Regions from separate parts of the Nocardioides sp. AE5 genome, predicted to be linked through region 2. Evidence: riboswitches for the same ligand, from Rfam matches in the RefSeq annotation. Region 2 holds a riboswitch; the other holds the start of a gene.
The links. Region 2 has a riboswitch for cobalamin ahead of Q9R27_RS09560 (magnesium chelatase subunit D family protein). Riboswitches for the same ligand answer to the same signal wherever they lie in the genome.
Positions count from the first base shown of each region.

Region 1: linked by a shared signal. The riboswitch ahead of Q9R27_RS16320 (ribonucleoside-diphosphate reductase subunit alpha) and the one ahead of Q9R27_RS09560 (magnesium chelatase subunit D family protein) in region 2 are both predicted to bind cobalamin.

Region 1 covers NZ_JAUZVI010000013.1:872-20,137, forward strand. The annotation lists gene Q9R27_RS16310 (hypothetical protein) at 1-405, opposite strand, end outside; gene Q9R27_RS16315 (ribonucleotide-diphosphate reductase subunit beta) at 418-1,389, opposite strand; gene Q9R27_RS16320 (ribonucleoside-diphosphate reductase subunit alpha) at 1,413-3,965, opposite strand; cobalamin riboswitch at 4,091-4,313, opposite strand; gene Q9R27_RS16325 (methyltransferase domain-containing protein) at 4,365-5,513, opposite strand; gene Q9R27_RS16330 (nicotinamide-nucleotide amidohydrolase family protein) at 5,535-6,017, opposite strand; gene Q9R27_RS16335 (antibiotic biosynthesis monooxygenase) at 6,048-6,353, shown strand; gene Q9R27_RS16340 (FUSC family protein) at 6,381-7,418, shown strand; gene Q9R27_RS16345 (DUF6928 family protein) at 7,461-8,033, opposite strand; gene Q9R27_RS16350 (helix-turn-helix domain-containing protein) at 8,139-8,483, shown strand; gene Q9R27_RS16355 (GNAT family N-acetyltransferase) at 8,493-8,987, shown strand; gene Q9R27_RS16360 (hypothetical protein) at 9,110-9,427, opposite strand; gene Q9R27_RS16365 (hypothetical protein) at 9,463-9,849, opposite strand; gene Q9R27_RS16370 (excinuclease ABC subunit UvrA) at 9,886-12,258, opposite strand; gene Q9R27_RS16375 (VOC family protein) at 12,326-12,736, opposite strand; gene Q9R27_RS16380 (helix-turn-helix transcriptional regulator) at 12,747-13,190, opposite strand; gene Q9R27_RS16385 (TMEM165/GDT1 family protein) at 13,222-13,800, opposite strand; gene Q9R27_RS16390 (HU family DNA-binding protein) at 14,100-14,414, shown strand; gene Q9R27_RS16395 (hypothetical protein) at 14,477-14,680, opposite strand; gene Q9R27_RS16400 (zinc-binding dehydrogenase) at 14,677-15,693, opposite strand; gene Q9R27_RS16405 (UDP-N-acetylglucosamine 1-carboxyvinyltransferase) at 15,759-17,288, shown strand; gene Q9R27_RS16410 (zf-TFIIB domain-containing protein) at 17,401-17,667, opposite strand; gene Q9R27_RS16415 (glycerophosphodiester phosphodiesterase) at 17,752-18,570, shown strand; gene Q9R27_RS16420 (MFS transporter) at 18,567-19,266, shown strand, end outside.
Region 2 covers NZ_JAUZVI010000005.1:119,771-129,745, reverse strand. The annotation lists gene Q9R27_RS09570 (cobyrinate a,c-diamide synthase) at 1-1,877, opposite strand, end outside; gene cobO (cob(I)yrinic acid a,c-diamide adenosyltransferase) at 1,871-2,485, opposite strand; gene Q9R27_RS09560 (magnesium chelatase subunit D family protein) at 2,485-4,611, opposite strand; cobalamin riboswitch at 4,640-4,799, opposite strand; gene Q9R27_RS09555 (AAA family ATPase) at 4,841-5,389, opposite strand; gene Q9R27_RS09550 (ATP-binding cassette domain-containing protein) at 5,444-5,758, shown strand; gene Q9R27_RS09545 (ATP-binding cassette domain-containing protein) at 5,758-6,156, shown strand; gene cbiE (precorrin-6y C5,15-methyltransferase (decarboxylating) subunit CbiE) at 6,176-7,417, shown strand; gene cobM (precorrin-4 C(11)-methyltransferase) at 7,414-8,166, shown strand; gene Q9R27_RS09530 (precorrin-2 C(20)-methyltransferase) at 8,283-9,794, opposite strand; gene Q9R27_RS09525 (precorrin-8X methylmutase) at 9,880-9,975, opposite strand, start outside.

The DNA of each region.
Region 1 (19,266 bases), on a different contig from region 2:
TGCGAGCACCGCGGAGACCATTGGATCCTCATCCCCGGTCAAGGAATCCATCACGGTGGTTGGCACCGCAGGATGGGCGGCCACCCAGGCCCGGACAGTCGGGTCCGCATCCCGGGCGAGCGCGGCCAGGACCGCCGGGGGAGTGGCGTGGTTGCGGGCCACGCCACGACGCACCATCGGCTCCGGGTCCGTGGCCAGCGCGGTGAGCACATCAGCCGGTGCGTGATACGACAACGCCGCGCTCTCCCGGATCCGGGCACTGTCCGAGGAGGACAGCGCCCGGATCCGGGCCAGCTTCCCCGGGGTCACCGGGGGAGAGGCGAAGGAGGAGAGCGGTGCGCCGTCCGCGCTCGAGGCAGCCAGGGCCGCCCGTTGCTGCGGACTGAGGAAGCTGACGCAGGACATCTGCCCTCCTCCCTACTGCTTGGCGTTGACCTCGTAGGAGGTGTTGATCGACTCGAAGAAGTTGACCAACTGCAACGTGTCGTTGGCAGTGGCCATCCACTTGGCCGGGTTCTGGTCGCCATAGTGCGCCTCGAACCCGAGCTCCTCCAGCCGCCGGTCGGCCAGGTAACGGACGTACTGATTGATGTAGTCCGCGTTCAGCCCAAGGATGCCGCTGGGCAGCAGGTCCCGGTTGTAGGCCTCCTCCATCTCCACCGCATCCAGGATCATCTTTCGGATCTCGGCAGCGAACTCCTCGGTGGCGACGTCCGGGTTCTCCTCCAGCACGGTGAGCACCAGGTTCATCCCGAACTTCAGGTGCAGGCTCTCGTCGCGCACGATCCACTCGATCAGCGATCCGAAGTTGCGCAGCAGGTTCCGTTGCCGGAAGCTCAGCGCCACCATGAAGCCGGAATAGAACCAGATGCCTTCCAGGATCACGTTGTAGGCGATCAGGTTGCGGACGAAGTCCTGCTTGCCCTCGGTGGTGGTGATGTCGAGGGTCTGCTCGGTCATCCGCTTGATGAACCGGACCTGGAACTCCTCCTTGGCCACCATCGAGGGCACCGTCACGTGCGAGTCGTACGCCGCCTCACGGTCGATCGGGAACGTCTCCAGGACGTACTCGAAGCTCATGCAGTGGTTGGCCTCCTCCCACATCTGCTTGGCCAGGTAGAGGTGGCACTCAGCCGCGTTGACGTAGGGATAGACCCCGAACGCGAGCGCCTTGTTGACCAGGAGCTCATTGGGGTTGAAGTAGCTCATCAGGAAGGTGAGCGCCTGGCGTTCCTCGGCGCTCATCCGCTCGAAGTCGGCGAGGTCCTCACCGAGCTGCACCTCGTTGGGGAACCAGGTGTTCGCCACCGCCTGGTCGTAGAGCTCCATCGCCCACGGATAGGTGACCGGCTTGAGCAGCAGGCCCTCCTCGATGCCAGTGCCCAGGATCCCCTGGCGGGTTCCCACGGCGCTCACTGGCACGACTCGCACTGCAGTCGCTCCTGCGGGTCGATGGGACATTGCACGTCCCCGACCACGTCGAGCTCGGTGGCACCTTCCGGCGGTACGACGGGTGCCGGGGCCTCCTTGACCGCAGCCGGCTGGGCGGCACCGAAACCACGGGCAGCGGGCTTCGCCGCACCGAAGCCGCGGCGAGCCCCACCGGAACCCAACGCTGCGGCCTTGTTCACCTTGACCGTGCTCTGCTCCGCGGTGTGCCGCGGCATCATGTGCAGGTAATAGGTGGTCTTCACGCCCATCCGCCACGCATCGGCGTACAGGTCGACCATGTTGTTCACGCTGCGATCTGCCAGGTAGATGTTGCGGCTGATCGCCTGGTCGATCCACTTCTGGGCACGTGCGGCGACCTGGAGGAAGGCGCGCCCGTCCAGCTGGAACGAGGTGCGGTAGATCTCCACCAGTTCGGCGGGGATGTCGTGCTCGTCGGCCACCTTGGACAGGTCGCCCTGGTGGCGGAGCAGGTCCTCGCGCACGGTGTCCCACAGGCCCAGCGCCTTGAGGTCGTCGACCAGGTTGCGGTTGAGCTCCAGGAACTTGCCCGCGCTGGTGGACCGGCTGAACATCTGGCTGAACTGCGGGTCGAGACCGGGCGTGGTGCCGGCGACGAGGCCGATCGAGGCGGTGGGCGCGATCGCCAGCAGCGTCGAGTTGCGGATCCCACCGGCCACCTTGGTGCGCAGTGCGTCCCAGTCCAGCCGGGTGGTCCGGTCCACCTCGACCGGGGTGCCCCGGTCCGCCTCGAGCAGGTCCAGGGAGTCGATCGGCACCATGCCCTGGCTCCACCGCGATCCCTCGAAGTTGGGATAGGCGCCCCGCTCGCGGGCCAGGTCGGCCGAGGCATCGATGGCGTGCCACGAGACGAACTCCATGACCTGGTCGATCAGGTCGTAGGCCTCGGGCGTTGCGTAGGAGTAGCCGAAGCGCTCCACGATGTCGGTGAAGCCCATCACCCCCAGCCCCAGTGCCCGGTTCAGCTCGTTGGAGCGCTCGGATTCAGGGACCGAGGAGATGGTGATGTCGATCAGGTTGTCGAGCTGGCGCACTGCGAGCCGGGCGGACGCGGCCAGCCGGTCCCAGTCGATGCGGGCACCCTGCCGGCGGCCGGTGACATGGGTGGAGAGGTTGATCGAGGCCAGGTTGCAGACCGAGACGTTGTCCCGGTCCTGCGGCAGGCAGATCTCGGTGCACAGGTTGGACAGGTGGATGGTCCCGGTGTTGTGGTTCAACGCCCGGGTGTTGATCGTGTCCTTCCACGTCAACCACGGGTGCGAGGTGGACTGCAGCGAGGTGAGGATCGCCTTGAACTGCTCCCGGGCGCCGATCTTCTTGTGCCGCAGCTGGCCTGCCTCGGCCTGCGCGGCGTACTCGGCGTACCGCTGGGAGAAGGCAGCGCCGGTGAGTTCGACCAGGTCGGGCACTTCGGCCGGGTCGAAGAGGTACCACGGCTGGTCGGCGTCGACCCGCTTCATGAATTCGTCCGAGATCCACACCGCGGTGTTGGCGGTCCGGGTACGCCGGTAGGGGTCACCGGAGTTCTGCCGCAGGTCCAGGAAGGCCGGGAAGTCCAGGTGCCAGTTCTCCATGTAGAAGCAGAGCGCGCCGAACTTCTTGCCGCCGCGGCTGACCGCGCGCAGCGTCGAATCGATGGTGTGCATGAACGGGATCGGCCCGGTCGAGGTGGTGTTGTTGGACTTGATTGGTGAACCCTCGGCGCGCAGCTTGGTGACCGAGAGGCCGATGCCGCCGGTGCCCTTGGTCAGCCACATCACGTCGCGCACCGACTTGGCGATGTGCTCGATCTCGTCCTCCATCTGCATCACGAAGCAGTTGGAGAGCTGGCTGTACGACGTACCGGCGTTGACCAGGGTGGAGCCTGCGGCGAGGTACTCCAGGCGCGACATCTTGTCGTAGAAGCGCAGCGCTGCCGCGTTCGGGTCCTCCTCGTTCAAGGCCAGCCCCATCGCGACCCGCATCCAGAAGAACTGCGGCATCTCCATCGGGCGGCCGTCGGGGGAGTTGATCATGTAGCGGGTGCGCATGGTCTGCACACCGATGTAGCGCAGCAGGTCGTCGCGCCCGGGGTCCAGTGCGGCGCCGAGCCGCTCCAGGTCGAAGAGGTCGCGCAGGCGCGTGTCGAGCAGGCCGAGTTCGACGCCGCGGACGATGAAGGCGACGAACGCCTCGGCGTGGAAGGCGTAGACCTCGTCGCGGGTCACGCCCTCGCCGAAGATCGCCTTGTAGAAGCTCTTCACCAGCAGCCGCGACGCGATGGTGTCGTAGGCCGGGTCGTCCTTGACGTTCTGCAGCGCGACCTGGACGACGGCCTGGTCGAGTTGCTCGCTGGTGATGCCGTCGAAGAGCGTGATCTCCAGCTCCGAGCGGAGCTGGGTCGCCCTGGCGACCTGGTCGTCGAGGCCGGCAGCGGCCTCCTCGATGGAACGCGCGATCTCGTAGCCGTCGTAGTCGACCCTGGATCCGTCTCGCTTGATGACCTTGATCGTCATCGGTTCACCCCTCGTGAATCCTCGTGTGATGACGCTGCCCGCGTCGTGCGAGGAGAGGAGGGGGCGCCGACGCCAACGCGCCGCTGTCGATCCCCTGACCTTCCCTCGAGGTCGCGGACCCCCGTCGTCGATGACGGGGCACTGGCAGGTCTTCGGACTCGCGGGCGTTCTCTCGGCGTTCGTGCTGTCGAGATTCCTACTGTCCGTCGCTTCCCAGGCTGTTCGCCCAGTGCTGTTGACGGAGTTCGTTCCCACTCACCGCTGCGGGGCAGTTCCGGTCTCTCACCGGATTCCCTCTTGCGACGACTCCTCTGGCTGAGGAGCCGGACCAGCTGCGGTCGCCACTATATACATGAATTCCATCGATGTAACTACCCACATCTTGTGGTGGACCGGATTTCAGGCCTGCGCCGGGGGATCCCGTTCGAGGAGCACCATGACCTCGTGGTGGCCGGTCTGCGGGAACATGTCGAAGAGCCGCGCCGCGATCGGGCGCAGCCGTGGCATGGCCGCAAGATCCGCGGCGAGCGTGGTCACGTTGCAACTAGAGTAGAGGACATGGCGCGGTCCGTGCTCGTCCAACCGTGCGCACAAGGCCGCCCCGATGCCGCGCCGCGGTGGGTTCACCACGACCAGGTCGGGACCGCTGCGCCCGGTCAGCACCGGGTCGTCGAGCATCCGGGTCGCATCGCCGGCGTGCCACTCGTGGTGGCCCCGGGCAAGCGCTGCGCCACTGAGCCTGGCGCTGGCCACGGCCTCGGCCGATGACTCCACACCGACCACGCGGTCGGCACCGTGGCCCAGCGCATGCAGCGCGAAGCCGCCCACGCCGCAGTAGAGGTCCCACACCTCGCTCGGCCGGAGATCGGCGATCCACGCACGCGCCTGCGCATAGAGCGCCGCGGCGACGGCCGTGTTGGTCTGGAAGAAGCTGCGGGTGCGCAGGTGCAGGGTCACGTCGTTGACCCGCATCGGCAGGGAATCTTCCGGAGTGAGCACGTGCTCCTCGTCGCCCTCGATGATCGCCTTGTGCTCGGGCTGCAGGTTGGCGCTGACGACGCGCAGGCCGGACAGCTCCTCGCGCAGCAGCGCGAGCCCGTCGCGGATCCGCCGCAGTTGCCCGGGGGAGCGGAGCACGAAGCGGAGCATCAGCTCGTCGTCGGGGGAATGGGTGAGCAGGACGTGCTTGAGCTCCCCGGTGCGTCGCGGCACGTCGTACGGCGTCAGGCCGAGCTCGGCGACGAGTCGCGGCATGGTGCGCACGGCCTCCGCGAGGCCGGGCTCGTAGAGGCCACAGTTGGTCAGGTCGATCCCGTGCTGGTCGCGGTCCAGGATGCCGAGCACCGGTGCGCCGCGGGTGCCGGCGGCGACCAGTTTCGCCTTGTTGCGGAAGCCGGACTCACGGCTCGCCACGGGTGGCAGCCAGGCAAGACCGGTCGGCAAGGTCGCTGCCACCTGTCGCTGCTTCTCGGCCAGTTGCGCGTCGTACGGCGTCCCCATCAGGGCGCACGAGCGGCACCTGCCCGCCTCGAAGTGGCCACATTGCACCGGGCCACGGTAGTCGAAGCCTCAGGCGGTACCAGCGGTGACGGCCTCGAGCAGCAACTCCAGCGCCTGCTCGGTGGCCCCACGGCGTACGGCGTCGCGGTCGCCGGGCAACTCCAGTCGCCGGTGCCACGTGGTGGAGGCGCTCGCCACGGCGATGTGGACCAGGCCGACGGGCTTCTCTGGTGTGCCGCCTCCCGGACCGGCCACACCGGTCGTGGAGACGCCGTACGTCGTGTCTAGGCGTGCGCGCGCCCCGGCCGCCATCGCACGCGCGACCTCCTCACTCACCGCACCCACCCGCGCGAGAAGGTCAGCGCTCACCCCGACCTGGCTCGTCTTCGCCTCATTGGCATAGGTGACGAAACCGCCGACGAGGTACGCCGACGACCCGGGCCGGTCCGCCAACCGCGACGCGACCATCCCCGCGGTGCACGACTCCGCCGTGGCGACCGTTGCGGAGGCGTTGAGCAGCGCGCGGGCCAGCCGATCATCCAGGGTGCTCACGCGGTCGAGGCTACCCGGCAGGATGGGGCCATGATCCTGGAACATGCGCTCCTGCCCGTCGTGCCGGGCCGGGAAGACGAATTCGAGCGCGCCTTCGCTGAGGCCCGCCGGATCATCACCGGCATGAAGGGATGCCGCTCGGTGGCGCTGCGGCGCTGCGTGGAGACCCCGAACCGTTACCTGCTCCTGGTCGAGTGGGAGACCCTGGCCGACCACACCGAAGGTTTCCGCGGCTCCGCGGCGTACGACGAATGGCGTGCGTTGTTGCACCACTTCTATGAGCCCTTCCCGGTGGTCGAGCATTTCGTGGTCGTCGGCCCGGAGCAGCCGGGCTGAGCGGGCCAGCGCGCCTAGGCTGGTCGCATGCGATACACCTCCGCCTTCCGCGCGACCGAGCGTCCCGCGCTGCTGCAGATGGTGAAGACGGCCGTGGCCACGATCCTGGCCTGGGTGGTCGCGGGATGGCTGGTCCCGGACGGACCGCCTCCCGTCTTCGCCGCGATTGCCGCCATGCTCGTGGTCCAGCCGAGCCTCAACCAGTCTCTGACGAAGGGGATCGAGCGCAGTGTCGGCGTCATTGCCGGGGTGATGCTCGCTGCGGCGCTGGGCCTGGCACTCGGCGAGGAGTCATGGGTGGTGATCCTGGCCGTCGCTGCCGCCCTGGCGCTGGCATGGGCGTTGCGGATGACGGTCGGCTCGGCCAACCAGGTCGCGATCAGCGCGCTGCTGGTCTTGTCGATGGGTGCCAGTACGCCGGGTTATGCGAGCTATCGGGTGCTGGAGACGTTCCTCGGGGCGGCGATCGGGATCGTCGTACACCTGGTGCTGGTGCCGCCGGTGGCCCTGGATCCGGCGCGGCGGGCGATGGACGCGCTGGGGGAGGAGATCGCCGCGTCACTGGAACGGTTGGCGGGTGCGCTCACCGCCAAGCACACGTTGCGTGAGCTCCGGGAGTTGATGGTGGCTGCGCGCCGTCTCTACGAACTGCGCGACGCCGCCAACGAAGCGCTGGATGAGGCCGAGGATTCGCTGGCGCTGAACCCGCGTGGGCGCCACCACCGCGAGGACCTCGCCGCGATGCGGGAGAGTGCGGAGAACCTGCGCCCGATCGTCACCCAGGTGCTCGGGATGACCCGGGCGTACGTCGAGCAGTACGACGATGACGTGAGCACCGAGCCGGCGGTGCAGGGGATCTCGGAGGAACTGCGCCGGGCCGCGCACGACACCCGCCGTGAGTTGCGCCTGGCGCTGGGCGCTCGCTACATGGAGTTTGCCGAGACCGCGCCTGCCCTGACGGCACCCCTGATGTTCAAGGCCCCCTCGGGCATGAACTGGATCCTGATCGGATCATTGATGGAGGACCTGCGGCGGATCCGGGTCTCCCTCGGGGCGCGCAACTAGAACGGCGATGCTACGCCGGGTCGTCTCCAAGCGGCATCGCGGTCAGGCCGAGCGCGCGAAACGATCGAGGACGATGCTCTCCGGGGCCACGGTCTGCGGCGTCGGGCTTGCCTCGAACTGCGTTCCGAGGAACTCCTGAACGGCGGCTTCGGCCATCTCCAGCGGGTGGAAGGGCAACGGATAGTCCGTGTCCACCGGGTGCTCTCCTGACCAGAACGGTGCCTCGAACGGGTCGGGATCGCCGATCGACTGCCACACCTTGCCGACCGGATTGACGCTGAGGGCGCGGACGAGTGCACCTTCGGACCAGCGGGCGAAGGCGAACATGTCGTGCGCCGTCTGCTGGGTGAGCAGGATCCGCGTCTCGCCCAGTTTGGCGTAGCGCGCGTGCAGGTCAGTCGGGCGGAAGAGTGCCGCATCCCGCGTGGTGATGATCAGGCCCTGGGTGATGTGCCCGACAGCGATCTCGCCACGCTCGGGGAAGCCGTGGCTGATGAGGCTCCCGCGGTCGGTGCGTTCCAGGCGCATGCGCGGGAAGAGGCGTCGTACGACGTCTTCGGGTGCGAGGTCGGGATCGGCGTCCGGGTAGAGCACGGCCGCCAGGTTCACTCCCATGCGAACTCCCTCTCGCTGCCGGAGCGGGCGTCGCTTGCGCCCGCAGCATCGGGAAGCGTAGCGATAGGCATTGACTGTACGATATCCAGTACATAGCATGGCGGCATGAATGCGGCGACAGCGGTGGCGGAGATCCTGGACCGGACGGGGGAGACCAAGGCGTCGCTGTCGCGCCGTTCGGGGGTCTCGCGTTCGCTGATCGATGATTACCTGAAGGGGAAGCGCCAGCCGACCGTTGCCCAACTGGAGCGACTGGGGGAGTCGGTCGGACTGCGCCTGGACCTCGCTTGGGCATCGCCCGACAACCCTGGAATGCGCGACGAGGCAACGACACTTGAGGAGAGGGCCCAACTGTTGGGAAGGGTCGTCCCGCTGGGACGCGCACTACGCAGGGAAGAGGCTGGAGAGTTGGAGTTTCCGCCTTTTCGGACGCTGAGGAGGCGCACATGAGCGTGGGTCATGACGAGTGAGCTACTGCGACCGAGTGAACCGTCGGATGCCGACGCCCTGACCGACCTGCACCTCGACGTATGGGAGGAGGCCTACGGCCACCTCATCGACGAAGCGATCCTGCGCAATCGACGCGCGGATCGTGCGCAACGTGTTGCGCGATGGCGGGAGATCCTCGATCGCTCCGCGGATCGGACGCACGTGGTCGAGGCAGCTGCTGGCGGTCGCCTGCTCGGCTTCGTCAGCGCGGGGCCAGGGCGGGATGACCCGGAGCCAGGACTTCCTGACGTGGAAGTGTGGGCGCTCTACGTACGAGCCGAGGTGTACGGCCAAGGCTTTGGTCACGCCTTGCTCGAGAAGGCGATCGGCCCAGCGGCGGCGTACCTGTGGGTGCTGGATGGCAACGAACGAGCGATCGCGTTCTATGAGCGACAAGGGTTTGTGTTCGACGGGTCGTCGAAGGTGGAACCGGTAGGCGTCGAGCGCCGAATGGTCCGAACGTGATGCTTCATGGGGGATGGCCGCCAGTGCGCTCCGGCCTCCCGATCCCTCACCATCTGACATAATGTCCCTTATCGGCGATGCGCTAGTTCGTGCGCGTATCGTTGTGAACGCTCCACATCCGCTCACGAGTCGAAGGAGCCGCTGGCATGGCCGACGTGCTGCTGTACCACCACATCCAGGGCCTGACTGATGGCATGCAGGTGTTCGCCGACGATCTGCGCAGCGCCGGACACACGGTGCATGCACCGGACCTGTTCGACGGCCAGACGTTCGCCACCATCGAGGAAGGTTTCGCCTTCGCTCGGAACGCCGGGTTCGATTCGCTCCGGGCGCGCGGAGCCGCCGTGGCCGAGGAACTCGGACCCGGATTGGTCCATGCCGGAGTCTCCTTCGGTGTGACGATCGCCCAGCGGTTCGCCCAGACCCAGCCAGGCGCTCATCGAATGATGCCACTCGGCCGCCGTGGTCCGGGCGGTCAGCGTGGGCTGGTCACCAGCTCCTGGAATTCCGGGTAGACGAAGACGGCGATGGCGACGGCGGCGGCGATCAGCACGAATCCGGCCACCATCGCTACGACCTTGGCAGCCTTCTGCCCGCCGGTGCCGGGTGCCCGCAACAGGTTGAAGGCCGACAGCACCACGGCGAAGACGATCAGGCCCAGCGCGCAGGCCAGGGCGAGCGAGCCGGCCGTGACCTGCTCGGACACCGCATCGACGGACACGCCAGCGTCCTCGGCGCGCCCGGTCAGGTCGGACTTGGCGAGGCCCCACCCGAGACCTGCGCCAAGGGCCGTGAGTGGTGCGATGAGGATGAGGAGCCAACGCTGGGCTGGGCGCATCCGGTCAACTTGATCCGTTGGCATGGCTGAATCGTAGGTCACTTCCCCGGCGGGGCGACCTCAGCCGCCGACGTACGCCGCCAGGTGCTCGCCGGTGAGCGTCTTCGGTGTTGCCACCAGGTCGGCCGGGGTGCCTTCGAAGACCACCAGCCCGCCGTCGTGCCCCGCGCCCGGACCGAGGTCGATGATCCAGTCCGCGTGGGCCATCACGGCCTGGTGGTGCTCGATCACGATCACCGTCTTGCCTGCGTTGACCAGCCGGTCCAGGAGCCCGAGCAGGTTCTCCACATCCGCTAGGTGGAGCCCCGTGGTCGGCTCGTCCAGGACGTAGATCCCGCCCTTCTCCCCCATGTGGGTCGCGAGCTTGATCCGTTGCCGCTCGCCGCCGGACAGGGTGGTCAGTGGCTGCCCCAGGCTGACGTAGCCCAGCCCCACGTCGTCGAGCCGGGCGAGGATCTTGTGCGCTGCCGGGATCTTCGCGTCCCCGTCGGCGAAGAACTCCAGCGCCTCGGCGACGGGCATCGCGAGCACCTCGCTGATGTCACGCCCACCCAGTTGGTATTCCAGCACGGCAGGCTGGAACCGCTTGCCGCCGCAGTCCTCACACGGGGTGGAGACGGTGTCCATGAAACCGAGTTCGGTGTAGACGACCCCGGCGCCCTTGCAGGTGGGGCAGGCGCCCTCGGAGTTGGCGCTGAAGAGGGCAGGCTTCACGCCGTTCGCCTTGGCGAAGGCCTTGCGGATCGGCTCCAGCAAGCCCGTGTACGTCGCAGGGTTGCTGCGCCGCGATCCCTTGATCGCGCCCTGGTCGATCGAGACGACGCCCTCGCGGGTTGCGACCGAACCGTGGATCAAGGAACTCTTGCCCGAACCTGCGACGCCGGTGACCACGGTGAGGACGCCGAGCGGGATGTCGACGTCGACGTCGCGCAGGTTGTGCGTCGCAGCTCCCCTGACCTCGAGCGTCCCAGTCGGCGTACGGACCTCGTCCTTGACCCGGGCCCGGTAGTCCAGGTGGCGCCCGGTCAGCGTCCCGCTGTCACGCAGTCCGGCAAGGTCACCCTGGTAGACCACCTCTCCCCCGCCGGTCCCGGCCAGGGGGCCCAGGTCGACGACGTGGTCGGCGATCGCGATGGCCTCGGGCTTGTGCTCGACGACCAGGACGGTGTTTCCCTTGTCGCGCAACTGGAGCAGCAACGTGTTCATCTTGTCGATGTCGTGCGGGTGCAGGCCGATCGTGGGCTCGTCGAACACGTAAGTGACATCGGTCAGCGACGAGCCGAGGTGGCGGATCATCTTGGTCCGTTGCGCCTCTCCCCCGGACAGGGTGCCGGAGGGGCGGTCCAGGGAGAGATAGCCGAGGCCGATCCCGATGAACGAGTCGAGCAGGTGCTGCAAGCCCTTGAGGAGCGGTGCCACTGACGGCTCGTCCAGGGCCCGGACCCACTGGGCCAAGTCGCTGATCTGCATCTGGCAGGCGTCCGCAATGCTGATCCCGTTGATCTTCGACGACCGTGCCTCCGGCGCCAGCCGAGTGCCCTCGCAGTCGGGGCAGGTGGTGAAGACCACGGCACGCTCCACGAAGGCGCGGATGTGGGACTGCATCGCCTCGACGTCCTTGGAGAGCATCGACTTCTGGATCTTCGGGATCAGGCCCTCATAGGTGACGTTGATCCCGTCGACCTTGACCTTGGTCGGCTCCTTGTGGAGCAGCGAGTGCATCTCGCGCTTGTTGTACTTCTTGATCGGCTTGTCGGGGTCGAAGAAGCCACTGCCCCGGAAGATCCGGCCGTACCAGCCGTCCATCGAATAGCCGGGGACGATGATCGCACCCTCGTTGAGGGACTTCTCCTCGTCGAAGAGGGCGGCCAGGTCAAAGTCGCTGACCGAGCCCTTGCCCTCGCAGCGCGGACACATCCCGCCGAGCTTGTTGAAGCTCACCTTCTGTGCCATCGCCTTGTCCCCGGAACCGACCGTGATCGCTCCAGCGGCCGAGACCGACGGGACGTTGAACGCGAAGGCACTCGGAGGACCGATCTGGGGGTCGCCGAGGCGGCTGAACAGCATCCGCAACATCGCGTTGGCGTCGGTCACCGTGCCCACCGTCGAGCGCGGATTCGCGCCGAGCCGTTCCTGGTCCACGATGATCGCGGTCGTGAGTCCCTCGAGCCGGTCCACCTCGGGCCGGGCCATGGTGGGCATGAACCCCTGCACGAACGTCGAATAGGTCTCATTGATCATCCGCTGCGACTCCGCGGCGATGGTCGCGAAGACCAGCGAACTCTTCCCCGAGCCAGAGACGCCGGTGAAGACCGAGAGGCGGCGCTTGGGCAGCTCCAGGCTGACGTCCTTGAGGTTGTTCTCCCGGGCGCCCTCGACCCGGATCAGGTCGTGCGAGTCGGCGACATGGATCTGGGCTGGGCGCGGTGTCATCAACTCTCCGTCGAGCAGTGGGTGGCGGGTATGGCCGAAATCTAGCGGGTGCGGCGCACCGGGCCGGTCAGCGAATCTCCTGGACCCGCAACTCGTTGCCGGCTGGGTCACGAAAGGCGCAGTCGCGGGCGCCGTACGGCTGGTCCATCGGCTCCTGGACCACCTCGGCACCGCTCGCCTCAAGCCGGGCGAAGGTCGCGTCCACGTCCCCGGTGGAGAGGTTGATGCCGAAGTAGGTGCCCTTGGCGACAAGTTCGAGCAGGGTCCGCTGCTCGTCCTCGGTCAGGCCCGGTGTGGCCGTGGGCGGGTGGAGCAGGATGTTGGTGTCGGGCTGGTCGGCGGGGCCCACGGTGATCCACCGCATACCCTCGTAGCCGACGTCGTTGCGGATCTCGAACCCGAGGATGTCGCGATAGAACGCGAGCGAGGCGTCCGGGTCGGTGTGCGGCAGGAAGCTGGCGTTGATCTTCAGAGTCATGGCACAGACGCTAGTCCTCCGGAGCCGGGGCCGCTTCTTGATTCCTGACCGGTCGGGTGACCTTCCGTGCGACGCACGGAACCATTTCCTGTGCCGCCGCGTTCGGCTGGCGTCGATAAGCACTCGGTGGGATCCCCACCAGTTCGGTGAAGCGGGTGCTGAAGGTGCCCAGTGAGGAGAATCCGACCGCGAAGCAGACTTCGGTGACGCTCATCTCGCCTGCCCGCAGCAGGGCCATCGCCCGCTCGATCCGACGTGTCATCAGATACGCGTACGGCGTCTCTCCGAAAGCGAGGCGGAACTGACGGCTCAGGTGCCCCGACGACATGTGCTCGCCGGCAGCCAGCGCACTGAGGTCGAGCGGCTGGTGATACTCCCGGTCGATCCGGTCGCGGATCCTCCGCAGCCTGCTCAGATCTGCCAGGCGGGAGGGTCGCAGGACGCCGTCGCTCACGGGCCTATCCTGCCACCGCCGAGCGCAGGCCTCAAAGCCACCCGGCGCCCTCGGCGATCAGCAGCGCACCGAAGACCACGAAGGCGGCGGCTGCGCCGTACTTGATGACCTTCTCGGGCAGCTGGCGCCCCAGCAGTACGCCGGCAGCGATGGCGAGTGCGTCGGCGGCGACCATGCCGACCGTGCTGCCGATCCAGACGCCGAACCATCCCTCCTGGGTGGCCAGGGTGATGGTGGCGAGCATCGTCTTGTCGCCGAGCTCGGCCAGGAAGAAGGCGCCACCGACGGCGAGCAGCGCCGCTCCCGAGCTGTTCTTCGCCTTCTGGGCTTCCTCGTCGGTCAGCTCGTCGCCGCGCAGGGTCCAGGCAGCGAACCCGAGGAACGCGATGCCAGCCACGATGGAGATCGTGCCCTGGTAGTCGGAGAACGAGGCGCCGATGGCGACGCCGATCCCGACCGAGGCCAGGTGGACGATCGCGGTGGCCGCGGTGATCGCGAGGATGACGTCGCGGGCCCGATAGCGGGTGGCGAAGGTCATCGCCATCAACTGGCTCTTGTCACCGAGCTCCGCGACGAAGATGACCGCGGTGCTGAGCAGGAATGCGTACATGGCTGGTGGTTTCTCCTTGGCCCGGCCGAGGAGACGAGGTGTCGTGGACGTCCCTTCGACCAGGCACGTCCGTTGGTTGGGTCGTGGAACTGGTCGAAAGTCTCGTCCGCCAGTGGAACTGGCCTGATGTGCCGGGCCCGGGGGCCAGTGTGTCGGCACATCTGTTGGGGACTACTCCCTTTCGATCCCAAAGGCTACAGCATCCCGGGACTTCTGGGCGTGTCGCGCCCGCCAGCGCCGATGTTTCCGCCTAGTTTCGAGCCGTACGCACACATCCCTGACCAGAAATGGTGGAGAAATTGAACAAGCGTGAACTGGTGGACGCGATCGCCGAGCAGACCGGCGGCACTCGCAAGGACGCCGAAGCAGCCCTGACCGCAGTGATCAACAGCATCAGCGACGCCGTCGCCGAGGGCGACCGCGTGCAGATCCCCGGTTTCGGAACCTTCGAGAAGCGTGAGCGTGCTGCCCGCGAGGCGCGCAACCCGCAGACCGGTGAGACCATCAAGATCAAGAAGACCAACGTCCCGGCGTTCAAGGCCGGCAGTGGCTTCAAGACCTACGTGGCTGCCTCCAAGAAGGACCAGGCCGCCATCCGCAAGGCCCGCGGCTGACCCCAGCCCGACTGGACCCCGCTCCCCCGGCAACGGGGGTGGCGGGGTCCGTGCCATTTCGGTCAGCGACGCCCGTCCCGGTTGCCGAAGATGGCCAGCAAGAGGGCCAGCCCGAGGCCGGCCACGATGGCGCCGAGATAGGTCCACGCCGTGCTGTCGGTGAACGGCCCCTCCCCGGCGTACCCCAGTGCCTGGCCCCAGACCACGAAGCCGCCCACCAGCATCACGATGGCCAGGGCACATCCGGCCAGCTTTGCCCTGGTCATGGCTGCAACATCACCTTCACTGCACGTCGCTCATCCATCGCGCGGTAGCCCTCGGCCACCTCGGACATCGGCAGCACCCGGTCGAAGACACGGCCCGGGTTGATCTCGCCGGCCACCACGGAGGCGAGCAGGTCCGGAATGTAGGCGCGGACCGGCGCCATGCCGCCGCGGAGGCCGATGTTGCGCTGGAACATCTTCGAGACCGGCAGTTCCACCCCGTGCGGCACTCCGACGAACCCCACGCCGCCGCCCGGACGGCACACCTTGAGCGCGGTCTTCATGGCCTGGTCGGTGCCGACACATTCCAGCACCGCATCGGCGCCCACGCCATCGGTGAGGTCGAGGATGCGGGCAGCACCCTCCTTGCCCCGCTCGGCTACCACGTCGGTGGCGCCGAAGTCGCGTGCGATCGCCTGGCGCGAGGCGTGGCGCGACATCACGATCACCCGCTCGGCGCCCATCCGGGACGCAGCCAGCACGGCGCAGAGGCCGACCGCTCCGTCACCCACCACGACGGCGGTGCCCCCGGGGCGTACGCCGGCAGCAACCGCGGCGTGCCAGCCGGTGGGCATCACGTCAGAGAGGGCCAGCAGCGACGGGAGCAGGGCAGGATCGGGGTCCGCCTCGACCCGGACCAGGCTCCCCTCGGCCTGCTGGACCAGCGCGTGTTCCCCCTGTCCGCTGGTGGTGAAGCCGAGGTTCACGCATGCCGAGGTGACGCCGTAGCGGCAGTGCGGGCAGGTGTTGTCGCTGTGGCAGAACGGCACGATCACCAGGTCTCCGGCACGGAAGGAACGGACCTCGGCTCCGACTTCCTCCACCACCCCGACGCACTCGTGGCCGATCGTGTTCCCTGCCACGATGGGGTTCTCCCCGCGATAGGGCCACAGGTCGGAGCCGCAGATACAGCCGGCGACCACCTTCACGATCGCCTGGTGGGCCGCGTCGATTGTCGGATCAGGGACGTCGCTCCACCGGATGTCCCCGGCGGCGTGGATGGTGGCTGCGTGCATGGGATGATCCTTGCAGACAGCGCGCCCCCTTGGGCGTATCTCATATCTGAGATACATTCTCGGTCATGACTCAGGACTACCTCGGCCGCATCGGCAACCTCATCCGTGACGCCCGCAAGCACCGCGGCCTCACCCAGCAGCAGTTGGCCGACCTGCTCAACACCAGCCAGTCCGCGGTCAACCGGATCGAGCGTGGCCACCAGAACCTCTCCCTGGAGATGCTGGCCCGGATCGGCTCGGCCCTCGACTCCGAGATCGTGGCGCTCGGCGCCGGCGGACCGACCCACCTGCGGGTCACCGGCCCGACGACGCTCTCGGGCACGATCGACGTGAAGTCATCCAAGAACGCCGGCGTCGCCCTGCTCTGCGCCTCCCTGCTCAACAAGGGACGTACGACGCTGCGCAAGGTGGCGCGCATCGAGGAGGTCAACCGCCTGCTCGAGGTGCTCGACAGCCTCGGCGTGCAGACCCGCTGGCTCAACGACACCAACGACCTGGAGATCATCCCGCCCGCCCAGCTGGACCTCGCCTCCATCGACGAGGAGGCAGCACGGCGTACCCGGTCCATCATCATGTTCCTCGGCCCGTTGCTGCACCGCGAGGAGACCTTCGACCTGCCCTATGCGGGCGGATGCAACCTGGGTGATCGCACCGTGCAACCGCACATGGTGGCGCTGCGCCCCTTCGGCCTGGACGTGAAGGCGACCGAGGGCAGTTACCACGCCACAGTCGACCGCACCGTGGAGCCGACCCGCGCCATCGTGCTCACCGAGCGCGGCGACACCGTCACCGAGAACGCACTGATGGCCGCGGCGCTGCACCCCGGCACCACGGTGATCCGCAACGCCTCATCGAACTACATGGTCCAGGACCTCTGCTTCTTCCTGCAGCGCCTCGGCGTACGCATCGACGGCATCGGCACCACGACGCTCACCGTGACCGGCGCGGAGGAGATCGACGTCGACGTCGACTACGCACCCAGCGAGGACCCGATCGAGGCGATGTCGCTGCTGGCCGCCGCGATCGTGACCAACTCCGAGATCACCATCCGGCGGGTGCCGATCGAGTTCATGGAGATCGAATTGGCCACCCTGGAGGAGATGGGCTTCAACTACACCCTCTCCCCCGAGTACGTCGCCGAGAACGGGCACACCCGGCTGGTCGACATCACCACGCTCCAGTCCACCCTGCGTGCACCGCACGACAAGATCCACCCGATGCCCTTCCCCGGCCTCAACATCGACAACCTGCCGTTCTTCGCCGTCATCGCAGCCGTCGCGGAGGGGCAGACCCTGCTGCACGACTGGGTCTACGAGAACCGTGCGATCTACCTGACCGAGCTGACCAAGCTCGGCGCCCAGGTGAAGCTGCTCGACCCGCACCGGGTGCTCGTCGAGGGGCCGACCCGGTGGTCGGGCACGGAGATCGTCTGCCCGCCGGCACTGCGCCCGGCGGTGGTCATCCTGCTGGCCATGCTCGCCTCGAAGGGCACCTCGGTGCTGCGTTCGACGTACGTGATCCACCGTGGCTACGAAGACCTCGCCGAACGGCTGAACACGCTGGGCGCCTCCATCGAGACCTTCCGCGACATCTGAGGCCACGAACGCTCACTCGTTGCGCCTCGAAAGCTCAATCGTTGCGGTGGTGACGTCAACGATTGAGCTTTCGCGCATCAATCATTGAGCGTTCGTGGGTCTGAAGGGGTGGTCAGTTGAAGAGAGTGGCCACCCAGGCCGGGTCCCGCGGGGTCGAGGGCGGCGGAGAGGTCATGTCGGCCGTGATCCGCGGCAACGGGGCCGTGTGGTGGCTGCTCCCGCTGGTGTGCCAGGCGTTCTCGGCGTCGATGAACTCACCGAGGTCGGCCCGGGAGAGGAAGACGCCATGCCCGTCGGGGCACTGGTTCACGGTGGCGCGGCCACGACGCTGGGCGAGCATCTCGGTGCCGCACCGGGGACAGTTCAACGATTCCTCCATGCAACGAGGTTACTCCTCCGACCCGGGCGATACCTGAGTATCCGGACGGATGTCGCGCGGCGGTTCCTGCCCCATGATCGGGGCATGGACGTGTTGAATGAGGGTGTGACCAGACGGCGCACCGGTTTCCGCTACCTCGACGACATGGGTGTGGTGACCCCGTTCGCCCACCGCGGTGGTGCCGACCATCCCGCGATCGAGGGCCTGGAGAACACCGTCGTCGCCTTCGCCCACGCCGTCTCCCTGGGCTACCGCTACCTGGAGACCGACGTCCACGTCACCAGCGACGGCGTACTGCTGGCGTTCCACGACACCGTCCTGGACCGGGTCACCGACCGGAGCGGCGCGATCGCCTCCCTGCCATACGCCGAGGTGCAACGTGCGCTCATCGGTGGCCGGGAGCGGGTGCCCACGCTGGCCGCCCTCTTCGACGCGTTCCCCGATGCGCGGTTCAACATCGACATCAAGTCACCTGCCGCGGTGCGTCCGCTGGCCGACTTCATCGCCGAGCGCGAGGTCGCGGACCGGGTCCTGGTCGGCTCGTTCTCCCGGAGCAGCCTGCGCGCGTTCCGCCGCCTCACCGCCGGCAAGGTCGCCACGTCCGCGCACCCGGCCGAGGTGGCGATCTGGGTCCTCTCCCCCAGCGGCGCACTCGCCAGGCAGCTGACCGCAGACGTGAGCGCCCTGCAGATCCCCCACCGTCGCCACGGGATCCGCGTGACGAGCCGGTGGCTGGTTCGCAAGGCTCACTCCCAGGGCGTGCACGTGCACGTGTGGACCATCGATGACCCGGTGGAGATGAACGACCTCATCGACCTGGGTGTCGATGCCCTGATGACCGATCGGACCGACGTACTCAAGGACGTGCTCATCGCACGCGGGCTCTGGGAGGAACCGGCATGACTGGAGGAACTGGGCACACGGCAGGCGACGCCTCGCCCCGGGAGCGGACCCGCTTCGGCTGGCCCGTCTATGCATGGGGGCTGTGGGACTGGGGTTCGGCCGCGTTCAACGCGGTGATCACGACCTTCGTCTTCAGTGTCTACATCACCTCGGACTCGTTCGGCCCCGGCGCCAGCAGCAAGCTCGGCTGGGCCCTGGCCACCGCGGGCGTGCTGATCGCGGTCTGTGCGCCGATCACCGGCCAGCGCTCGGACCGGTCGGGACGGCGTACGTTCTGGCTGATGGTGAACACCGGCCTGGTGGTCCTCTCCGCCGTCGGCATGTTCTTCGTCAAGCCGTCCCCGGACTACCTGTGGCTCGGCCTGGTGCTGCTGGCGGCCGGCAACATCTTCTTCGAGTTCGCCTCGGTCAACTACAACGCGATGCTCAACGAGATCTCCACGCCCAGCACGGTCGGCCGCGTCTCCGGCCTGGGCTGGGGACTGGGCTACATCGGCGGGATCGTGCTGCTGCTGATCGTCTACTTCGGGCTGATCAACCCCGAGGTCGGCCTCTTCGGCATCACCGACAAGGACGCCCTCGACGTCCGGGTCACCATGCTGATCTGCGCCGGGTGGACGTTGCTCTTCTCGCTGCCACTCTTCCTGACCTTGCGTGACAACAAGCTCAATCGCGGCGCCAAGGGGCCCAAGGTCG
Region 2 (9,975 bases):
TTGGTCGGGTTGCCGACGACGACCAGGTCGGCCTCCTCGGGCACGGTGCCGGGATCGAGCGCGAAGTCATCCTCGGCACGGCACAGGACGTGGCGCGGCGTGTGGCCGGCATTGGCCAGGGCGACATCGGGTTCGGTGAACTGGGGGTGGACCACCACCGGGTGGCGCCAGTCGCGGAGCCGGGCGATCAGGGTGAACGCCTCGGCGGCGCCGGCGGTGGCGAGCACGTCCGCGGTGGCGCGGCCGTGGTGGCGGGCCAGTGCTGCCTCGGCCGCGGTGGCGTCGGGATAGTGGTGGGTCTCGGTGAGGCTGGCGTGCAGCGCATCGCTGAGCCAGTCGGGTCGTTGCCCCTCGAAGACGTTGACCGCGAAGTCGACCAGCCCCTCGCCGGCCTCGACGTCGCCGTGGTGGCGCAGGGGGTCGGTCGCGTCGAACGCAGGCAGGTCGCCGGTTGATGTGTCGGTTGCCGTCACCTGGTGACTGTGGACGACACCGTCATCACGCAGCGGACCGTGCTCCCGTGCCGCGTCGGCGAATCGTTGCGCCAACTGGGAGTGCCCGGCCCAGTGCACGTGCAGGTAGGAGGCATGCAGCGATGGCCCGGCGAAGCCGACCTCGACCCCGTCGGCGCCCCAGGCCGCCACCTCGCCGCGACCGGGGGAGACCGTGGTGCGGTGGAACTCGTGGGTGTTCACCACCTCGCCCGGCCTGGTCAGCAGGGTCTCGGTGGCCGAGGAGACGGACCGGTAGGAGAGGGTCAGCCGTGGACTCATCCGGGCCGAGGTGGGCAGCACCCCGGCCATCGGGGCGCCGTCGATGTCACGGCACAGGTAGAGCAGGCCGGCACACTCCGCGACCGTCGGTACGCCGTCCAGAACGGCGGTGCGGATGGCGTGGCGCAGCGGGGCGTTGGCGCTCAATCCGGCAGCATGCACCTCGGGGAACCCGCCCCCCAGGTAGATGCCGCTGGTGCCGGGCGGCAGGCCCGCATCGTGCAGCGGGTCGAAGGTGACCACGTCGCAGCCTGCGGCACGGAGCAACTCCTCGGTCTCGGCATAGCGGAAGGTGAAGGCGCGGCCGCCGGCCATCGCGATCACCGGGACAGGCCCGGGCGTGGCCTGTGCCGGGGAGGGCAGTGCGTACGCCGGGTCCCACGGTTCCGCGTCCAGTGCAGGGGCCTGCCGGGCCAGGGCCAGCACCTGGTCCAGGTCGATCCGTTCCGCGACCCGTTCGGCCAGCCGGTCCAGGGAGGCGGCTGCCTCGTCGCGCTCCTGGGCGGGGACCAGGCCGAGGTGCCGCGACGGGGCCACGATGCCGTCGTCGCGGTGCAGCACACCCAGCACGGGCAGCTTGATCGCACGGCGTACCTCGTCGGCATGCCGCTGTGAGCCGGCCTTGTTCAGGATCACCCCGACGATGTCGACGGAGTCGTCGAAGTCGGCCATTCCCTGCACCACCGCCCCGATCGAGCGGGAGGCGTGCGAGATGTCCACGACCAGGACCACCGGGGTCCGGGTCACCCGCGCCACGTGGGCGGTGGAGGCGAAGCCGTCGCCGCCGATCTGGCCGTCGTGGAGGCCCATCACCCCCTCGACCACCGCCAGGTCTGCACCGCGCGCACCGTGCAGCAGCAGGGGTGCCAGCAGGTCCTCGCCGACCAGATGGGGGTCCAGGTTGCGACCGGGGCGACCGGTGGCCAGGGCGTGGTAGCCGGGGTCGATGTAGTCCGGCCCCACCTTGTGGCCGCTGACCGCCAGTCCGGTGCGGGCCAGCGCCGCCATCAGGCCGGTGGCGATGGTGGTCTTGCCGTGCCCGGAGGCGGGCGCGGCAACCACCAGTCGCGGCAGCGTGGTCACGGATGCACCACGCCCTACCATTCGATGCCCCGCTGGCCCTTCTGGCCGCGATCCATCTGGTGCTTGATCTTGGTCATCTCGGTGACCAGGTCGGCGGCATCGATCAGCTTCGGGTCGGCCCGGCGGCCGGTGACCATCACGAACTGGCGTCCGGGCCGGTTCACGAAGGTCTCCACCACGTCGTCGATGTCGACCCAGCCCCACTGGATCGGATAGGTGAACTCGTCGAGGACGTAGAGGTCGTGCCGCTCCTCTGCGATCCGTTGCTTCACCTCGGCCCAACCCTCGGCAGCGTCGCGGGCATGGTCCTCGGTGCTGCCCTCCTTGCGCTTCCACGACCAGCCGGCGCCCATCTTGTGCCACTCCACGGGACCGCCCTCACCGGTCTCCTCGTGCAGTTGGCCGAGCCGCTCGAAGACGGTCTGCTCGCCGATCCGCCACTTGGCCGACTTCACGAACTGGAAGATGCCGATGTTCCAGCCCTGGTTCCAGGCACGCATCGCCATCCCGAAGGCGGCCGTCGACTTGCCCTTCCCGTCGCCGGTGTTGACCATCAGCAGCGGTTGATTGCGGCGCTGGGCCGTGGTCAGTCCGTCGTCGGGGACGTTCTCGGGGACTCCCTTGGGCATCAGGCTGCTCCTTCCGTACGGCGGCCGGTGCCCTCCGGGCCGCGACCGAGCGATCCGTGGACGGCGCCGGTCAGGGCCGAGGCGCTGACGTCGCCGAGGGCGACGTACTCGGCACGGAGTTCGTCGGCCAGGTTCCTGGCCAGCCCCATCCGGAAGCGGCCGGTCTCGCAGTCGATCACCAGCGCCGCGGTGCCCTGGGCGGCGAGGTGGGCGGCGACCTGCCGCGACCGGGCCACGGCATCGGGGCCGTACGTCGCCCTGCCGTCGGTGACCACCACCAGCAGCGGCCGCCGTCGCGGATCACGGATCCGCTCCAGTCGCAGCGCCTCGCTCGCGGTGAGCAGCCCCTCGGCCAGCGGGGTCCGTCCGCCGGCCGGGAGGTCGTCGAGGCGCGCGGCGGCGATCTCCACCGAGCCGGTCGGTGGCAGGGCGAGGTCTGCGGAGTCCCCGCGGAAGGTGACCAGGCCGACCTTGTCGCGGCGCTGGTAGGCATCGAGCAGCAGGGAGAGGATCGCGGTCTTCACCTGTTCCATCCGCTTGCGGGCTGCCATCGATCCAGAGGCGTCGACGCAGAAGAGGATCAGGTTGGATTCGTGGCCCTCCTTGGTGGCCACCCGCAGGTCGGTGCCGCGGAACGCCAGGGGCCCTGCACTGCGACCGCGGAGCGCCTGGTGGGGTGCGGCGGCCCGGATGGTCTCGATCAGGTGGATCGAGCCCCCCTGGCCGGCGAGCGGGCTCCGTGCGCCGATCCGCCGCCCGGACTCGGTGATCGCCCGGCTGCGTCGCCCGGCCTCGCCGCTGCCGGTGCCGGAGACGGTGAAGAGCCGGGGGCGGTAGGGCTGGTCGGCGCGGACCACCTCGCCGGGGGCGTCCGGGTGAGCGCCCGCCCCGGCGACCGGGTCGTCGGGTTCGTCGGTCGTCCCGGATGCCTGGTCGCCACGGTCCGGGCCACCGTCCTGGGCACCGCTGTCTGGTGCTCCGTGGTCCGACGCGTTGGCCGGGTCGGTGCCCTCCGCGGAGTCGGTGGACGAGGCGTTCTCGTCGGGCTGGTCCGGTGACTCCGGCGCGTCGTCCGGGCCGGGCCCGTCCGGCTCCGGCGGCAGGTCGTCCTCGCCGAGCAGCGCATCCAGCAGGTCCTCGTCGATCCCGGGGGCGTCGAACGGGTTGCGGCGGCGCCGGTGCGGCAACGCGAGGCGAGCAGCAACGCGGATGTCGTCGCGACCCACCGACGTACGACCGTGCCAGGCAGCGTGCGCGACCGCGGTCCGGGCAGTGACGATGTCGGCCCGCATCCCGTCGACGTCGAAGGCGGCGCAGATCTCGGCGATCTTCAGCAACGCGGCGTCACCGAGCACGACCTGCTCGACGAGTTCCTGTGCGGCCAGGATCCGCTCGGTCAACTCGGACTCGGCCCCGGCGTACGACGCGGCGAAGCCAGCCGGGTCGTTCTCGAAGGCGATCCGGCGCCGGACCACCTCGACCCGGAGCTCCGGGTCGCGCGGGGCCGCGACCTCGACGGTCAGCCCGAACCGGTCCAGCAACTGGGGTCGCAGTTCACCCTCTTCGGGGTTCATCGTGCCGACCAGCACGAACCGGGCCGGGTGCTCCACCGAGACCCCGTCGCGCTCGACGGTGGAGCGGCCCATCGCGGCTGCGTCCAGGAGCAGGTCGACAAGGTGGTCGTGGAGCAGGTTCACCTCGTCGACGTAGAGGATCCCCCGGTGTGCGCGGGCGAGCAGTCCGGGCTCATATTCGGCGACCCCGGCCGAGAGTGCCTTCTCCAGGTGGAGCGAGCCGAGGACCCGGTCCTCGGTGGCCCCGACCGGCAACTCGACGAGCCGCACCGGGCGGGCCTCGACCGCGGCGTCTGCGGGGATCGGACCGTCCGGGGTGGTCGGCTCGGGGGAGCGGGGGTCGATCGAGAAGCGGTCACCGGCATAGACGTCGATCGGCGGCAGCACCGAGGCCAGGGCGCGGACCATGGTGGACTTGGCGGTGCCCTTCTCGCCCCGGACCAGGACCCCGCCGACGGCTGGCGAGATGGTGGTCAGGACCAGGGCCAGGGCCATGTCGTCGGAGCCGACGACGGCGCTGAACGGAAAATGGTCGGGTCGTGCGTGTGGCATCGGGGGCTCCCGCTCTCATCAGCCAGCGAATGGGTGGTCAGCGCGAGGCCGGTCTTCGGACTTCTGCTGCCTCCACAAGCGTGGCGGCCGCAGTCACCGCAGCGGGCCCTGTGCCGGAATCTCACCGGCTTCCCAGATTCTCCCCGCAGCCACATGGACGTTGGGGCACCTCGTGCTGGCCACACCGTAGCCCGTGACGTGCACCGCCCTGCGCCGGGGCCGGGATCCCTCAGGCCAGCCGCCGGATCCACCGCTCGACCTCGGCCCGGCTGCGCAGGCGCACGACGACCATGTCCGGTCGGGCGGCCGCGGTGGCAGGCACCTCTTCGCGGTACTTGTCCCGGGTGCTGATCGACCAGCGCACCACGTGGCCGGGGTCGGTGAAGAATTTCCACAGCGGACCCTCGCGGTTGCCGTTCCACAGTTCCTCGCGCCGAATCCGGCGCCGCACCGTGCGGCGTACGACGCGGCCCAGCGTGAGCCCGAACGGCAGGTCCAGCCAGACCATCAGGTCGGCCGCCTCGGCCAGCACCGGCCGGGCACTGGTGTATTGCCACTCGGTGACCCACGCCGGTTGCGTGACCAGCGTGGCGACGTCCTGGTCGAACTCGGGCCGTGGTGTCCACCCCGGTCCGTGGAAGAGGCCGTCGATCTCGGTGTGCGGCAGCTCCAGCGCGGCACCGATCCGGCTCGCCAGGGTGGTCTTGCCGCTGCCGCTCACCCCGGCCACCAGCACCCGCCGGGGCCGGCGTGGCAGGGGATCGTCGGCGCCGAGCACCCGTGGAGGATAGCGGGCCAGGCCGCGTTTACCAGCACGTCCTAGATTGGTCCGGTGTCCGCCAGCACCGTTCTCGACCTGGCCGACGTCTCCTTCATCCGTGGCGGACGCCTGCTCCTCGAGGACGTGAGCTGGCGGGTCGCTCGAGGAGAGCACTGGGCACTGATCGGCCCCAACGGCGCCGGCAGGAGCACGCTGCTCAACCTGTGCGCCGCCGTCACCTTCCCCAGTCGCGGCGCGGTCAGTGTGCTCGGCTCCGTGCTGGGCCGGGTCGACCTGCGCGAGTTGCGTCGTTCGATCGGTTTCGTGAACCCGCGCCACCAGATCGCCTCCAACCTCACCGTGGAGCAGGTGGTGCTGACCTGCTGATGAAGGCGACCGGGATCGACACTCCCGAACCGCGCTGGCTGACCATGTCGCAGGGCGAGCGGGGACGTGCGCTGATCGCCCGTGCCCTGATGCCGGACCTGCCGCTGTTGCTCCTCGACGAACCGAGCACCGGCCTGGACGTGGCGGCGCGCGAGCAGATGATCCGCACCGTTGCCATCCTGCCCGATGTCATCGAAGGCCCGACCACGGTCACGGTGACCCACCACTTCGAGGAACTGCTGCCGACCACGACGCATGCGGCGCTGGTCCGCGCCGGACGCCTGCTCGCCGCGGGGCCGGTCGACGACGTGCTCAGCTCGGAACTGGTCACCGAGGCCTTCGACCACCCGATCGAGGTGGGCCGCCGAGGTGGACGCTGGTACGCCGTTGCCCGCTGAGGCGCTACCCTCGGGCGCCATGTCCCCCCACCAGTCCGTCACCGTGATCGGCATCGGCGCCGACGGCTGGGAAGGGCTCCCGGTCAGGCTGCGGACCCGCGTGCTGGAGGCAGGGGTGGTGCTCGGCGGGGCCCGCCACCTGGCCCTGTTGCCGCCCGCCGACCAGGCGCGCGTGCCGTGGCCCAGGCCGTTGCGGGAACGGTTGCCGGTGCTGCTGGCCGAGTACGCCGATCGCTCGGTCGTCGCGCTCGCCTCGGGAGACCCGATGCTCTCCGGGATCGGCACCACCCTGGTCGGCCTGCTCGGGGCGGAGGCGGTCGACGTACACCCGGCGGTCTCCTCGGTCGCCCTGGCCCGGGCCCGGATGGGATGGTCGGCGGAGTCGACGTACGTCGTGTCCCTGGTCGGGCGCCCACTGGAACGGGTGCTGGCCGCGCTGGCCCCGGGCCGCCGGCTGCTGGTGCTCTCCGCCGACGAGACCACGCCGGGAGCCCTGGCCGGACTGCTCACCGCCGCCGGGCACGGCGAGGCGCGGATGAGTGTCCTGGGTGATCTGGGTGCTGAGGAGGAGAGCCGGATCGATGCACTGGCCCGGGAGTGGTCCCAGATCGCGGCAGTGCCACGGTTGAACCTGGTCGCGCTCGCGATGCCGGAGGCGCGGGAGGCCGCGGCCGGTGGGACGCAGTACGGATCCTGGGTCGCAGGCCTGCCCGACGACGCGTTCGAACACGACGGGCAACTCACCAAGCGTGACCTGCGGGCCAGCGCCCTGGCCCGACTCGCCCCGATGCCGGGCCAGTTGCTCTGGGACGTCGGTGCCGGCGCCGGATCGATCGGCATCGAATGGATGCGAGCGCATCCCACCTGCCGCACCATCGCGGTCGAGGCCCACCCCGAGCGCGCTGCGCGGGTCACCCGGAATGCCCACGCCCTCGGCGTACCGGACCTGGTCGTCGTCGAGGGACGCTCGCCCGAAGCGCTGGACGGGCTGGAACGCCCCGACGCGATCTTCATCGGCGGTGGAGCCCGGGGCGACGGCCTGCTCGAGAAGTGCCAGGAGGCGCTGCGGCCGGGGGGACGGCTGGTGGTGCACGGCGTCACCCTCGAGACCGAGGCGCTGCTGGCGACGGCGTACGCCGCTCACGGTGGAGAACTGACCCGGATCGGCGTCGAGACCGCTGCGCCGATCGGAGGGCTCACCGGCTGGACGCCCGCGCGTGCGGTGACCCAGTGGGCCTGGACCAAGGAAGCAGGGAAATGACCGTCCACTTCATCGGTGCCGGGCCCGGCGCCGCCGACCTGATCACGCTGCGTGCGGCACGGATGCTCTCCTCGGCCGACGTGGTGCTCTACCCGGGCACCTACATCGACGCCGAGGTGCTCTCGCACTGCCGCGCCGACACCGCACTGGTGGACACCCAGCAGCTCGACCTGGACCAGATCCTGCAGGTGCTCGTCACCGCCCACCAGGTGGGGCACACCGTGGTCCGGCTGACCTCGGGCGACCCGTCGCTCTACTCCGCCCTGGCCGAGCAGGCGCGGCGCCTCGACGAGGCCGGCGTGCCGTGGGACGTCACCCCCGGAGTCCCGGCGTACGCCGCCGCAGCGGCCGCCCTGGGCAAGGAACTGACCGTGCCGGAGCTCGCCCAGTCGGTGGTGCTGACCCGAGCCCAGGCCCGCTCCACCGTGATGCCGGCAGGAGAGACGCTGGCGAACTTCGCGGCCACCGGCGCCACCCTGGTGCTGCACCTGGCGATCACTCGGGCCCGGGAGATCGCCGCCGAGCTCGCCGGACATTATGGCGCCGACTGCCCAGCTGCGGTGGTCTCCCGGGTCAGCCAGCCCACCGAACTGGTGCTGCGCGGCACGCTCGCCGACATCGCCAACCAGGTGGAGGCCGCGGACTTGCGGCAGGCGGCGCTGATCATGGTCGGCCCCGCACTGGACCCGGCCCGGGTGGCGGAGTCGTACCTCTACGACCCGGCCCGCGACCGGTCACTCAAGCGCTGAGCGGACTGCTCCCGATGGGAGTGGTGCGGACGGACATGCAGTTCGACGCCTCGCACGCGGGTCTCCCGATCACGGCGCTGGACGCGTCGCTGATCTGCATGTCCGTCGGCAGAGGCTCACTCCACGAACCGCGGCGTCCAGACCCTCCCTGCGGACGTGACGCGGGTGCTCGACGCACCGACCAGCACCAGGCACTTCATGTCGATCGTGGCCGGGTCGAGGGCGCCCAGCGTGGTCACGACCAGTGACTCCTCAGCTCGCCCGATGTCTCGCCCGATCACGACGACGGTCTCCGGGGAGCGGTGCTCCAGGAGCACCTTCTGCGCCTGCGCCACCTGGTCGACGCGGGAACGCGAGGCGGGGTTGTAGATCCCCAGCACCAGGTCGGCCTCGGCGACAGCGCGCAGTCGGCGCTCGATCACCGGCCACGGCTTGAGCCGGTCCGAGAGGCTCATCACCGCGAAGTCGGCCCCGATCGGCGCGCCGGCGCGGGCCGCCACGGCCTGGATCGCACTCACCCCGGGCAGCACCCGGACCGGCACCTGGGCGTACGCTGGATCCTCGGCGGCCTCGAAGACGGCGGAGGCCATCCCGAAGACACCGGCATCCCCGCCGGAGACCACGGCCACCCGTTCCCCGCGCAGCGCCAGGTCGAGGGCGAACCTGGCCCGGTCCACCTCGACGGTGTTGCCCGACGCGTGCCGCTGCAGTCCGGACCGCTGCGGGACCCGGTTGACATAGGGGGCATAGCCGACCACATGGTTGACCTGTGCCAGGGCGGTGGATGCCTCGGGAGTGAGCCACTCCTCGGGGCCAGGACCGAGCCCGACGACGAGGACCTCCGCGGCTCCCTCCGCAACCCGGGAACGGGCCTCGGTCGCCGGAGCCCGGCGCCCGCCGGGGTCGGCGGCCAGTGAGTCGCCCGGGACCACGATCAGCGAGAAGTACGGCACCGTCGCCGGGTCGACCTCGGTGACCCGCATCCATCGCTCGGCGGGCATCGAGGCGCGCTCGATGTACCACGCATGCTCCAGCCTGCCCGCCTGGGCGAGCGCGTCCACCACGCCGGGGAAGCGACGTCCGAGCTTCATGATGATCGCGCCGTCGGTGTCGGCCAGGCGACGCGCCAGCTCCGGGACCGGAAGGGTGCCGGGCAGCACGGTGAGCACGTCGGTCTGCCGCACCAGTGGCGTGGCGACCACCGCGGTAGCGGCCGCGAAGGCCGGGACGCCCGGGACCACCTCGGTGACGAAGTCAGGGGAGAGCCGATCGTGCAGATACATGAACGAGCCGTAGAAGAGCGGGTCGCCCTCGGCCAGCACCACGACGGTGCGTCCCGCCTCCAGGTGGGCGCGGAGCCTGTCCGCGCATTCCTCGTAGAAGGCCGCCATCGCGCCGGCGTACCCCCCCGGATGGTCGGTGCTGCCGGTGGTGACCGGATAACGCAACTCCTCCTCGATCACGCCGTCCGGGATCAGGTCGGCCGCGATCCGGCGCGCGTTCGACTCCTTGCCGACGCCTGCGTGATAGGCGATCACGTCGGCGGTGGCGATCAGCCGGGCGGCCTTGCGGGTGATCAACTCCGGATCGCCGGGGCCGAGCCCGACGCCGTACAGGTGCCCTGCCATCACTGTGCCTCCTTGAGTGATGCTTGCGGTGCCTCGCTCCGGCAGGCCTCGTGCCTCGGCATGCCTGCGCTTCCGCTCCTCGCCATCACTCGGTCTCCTGGGCCAGTGCGTTCAGCGCGGAGGCAGTCATCGCGGATCCGCCGCGGCGCCCGCGGACGGTAAGGAACGGTACGTCGATGCC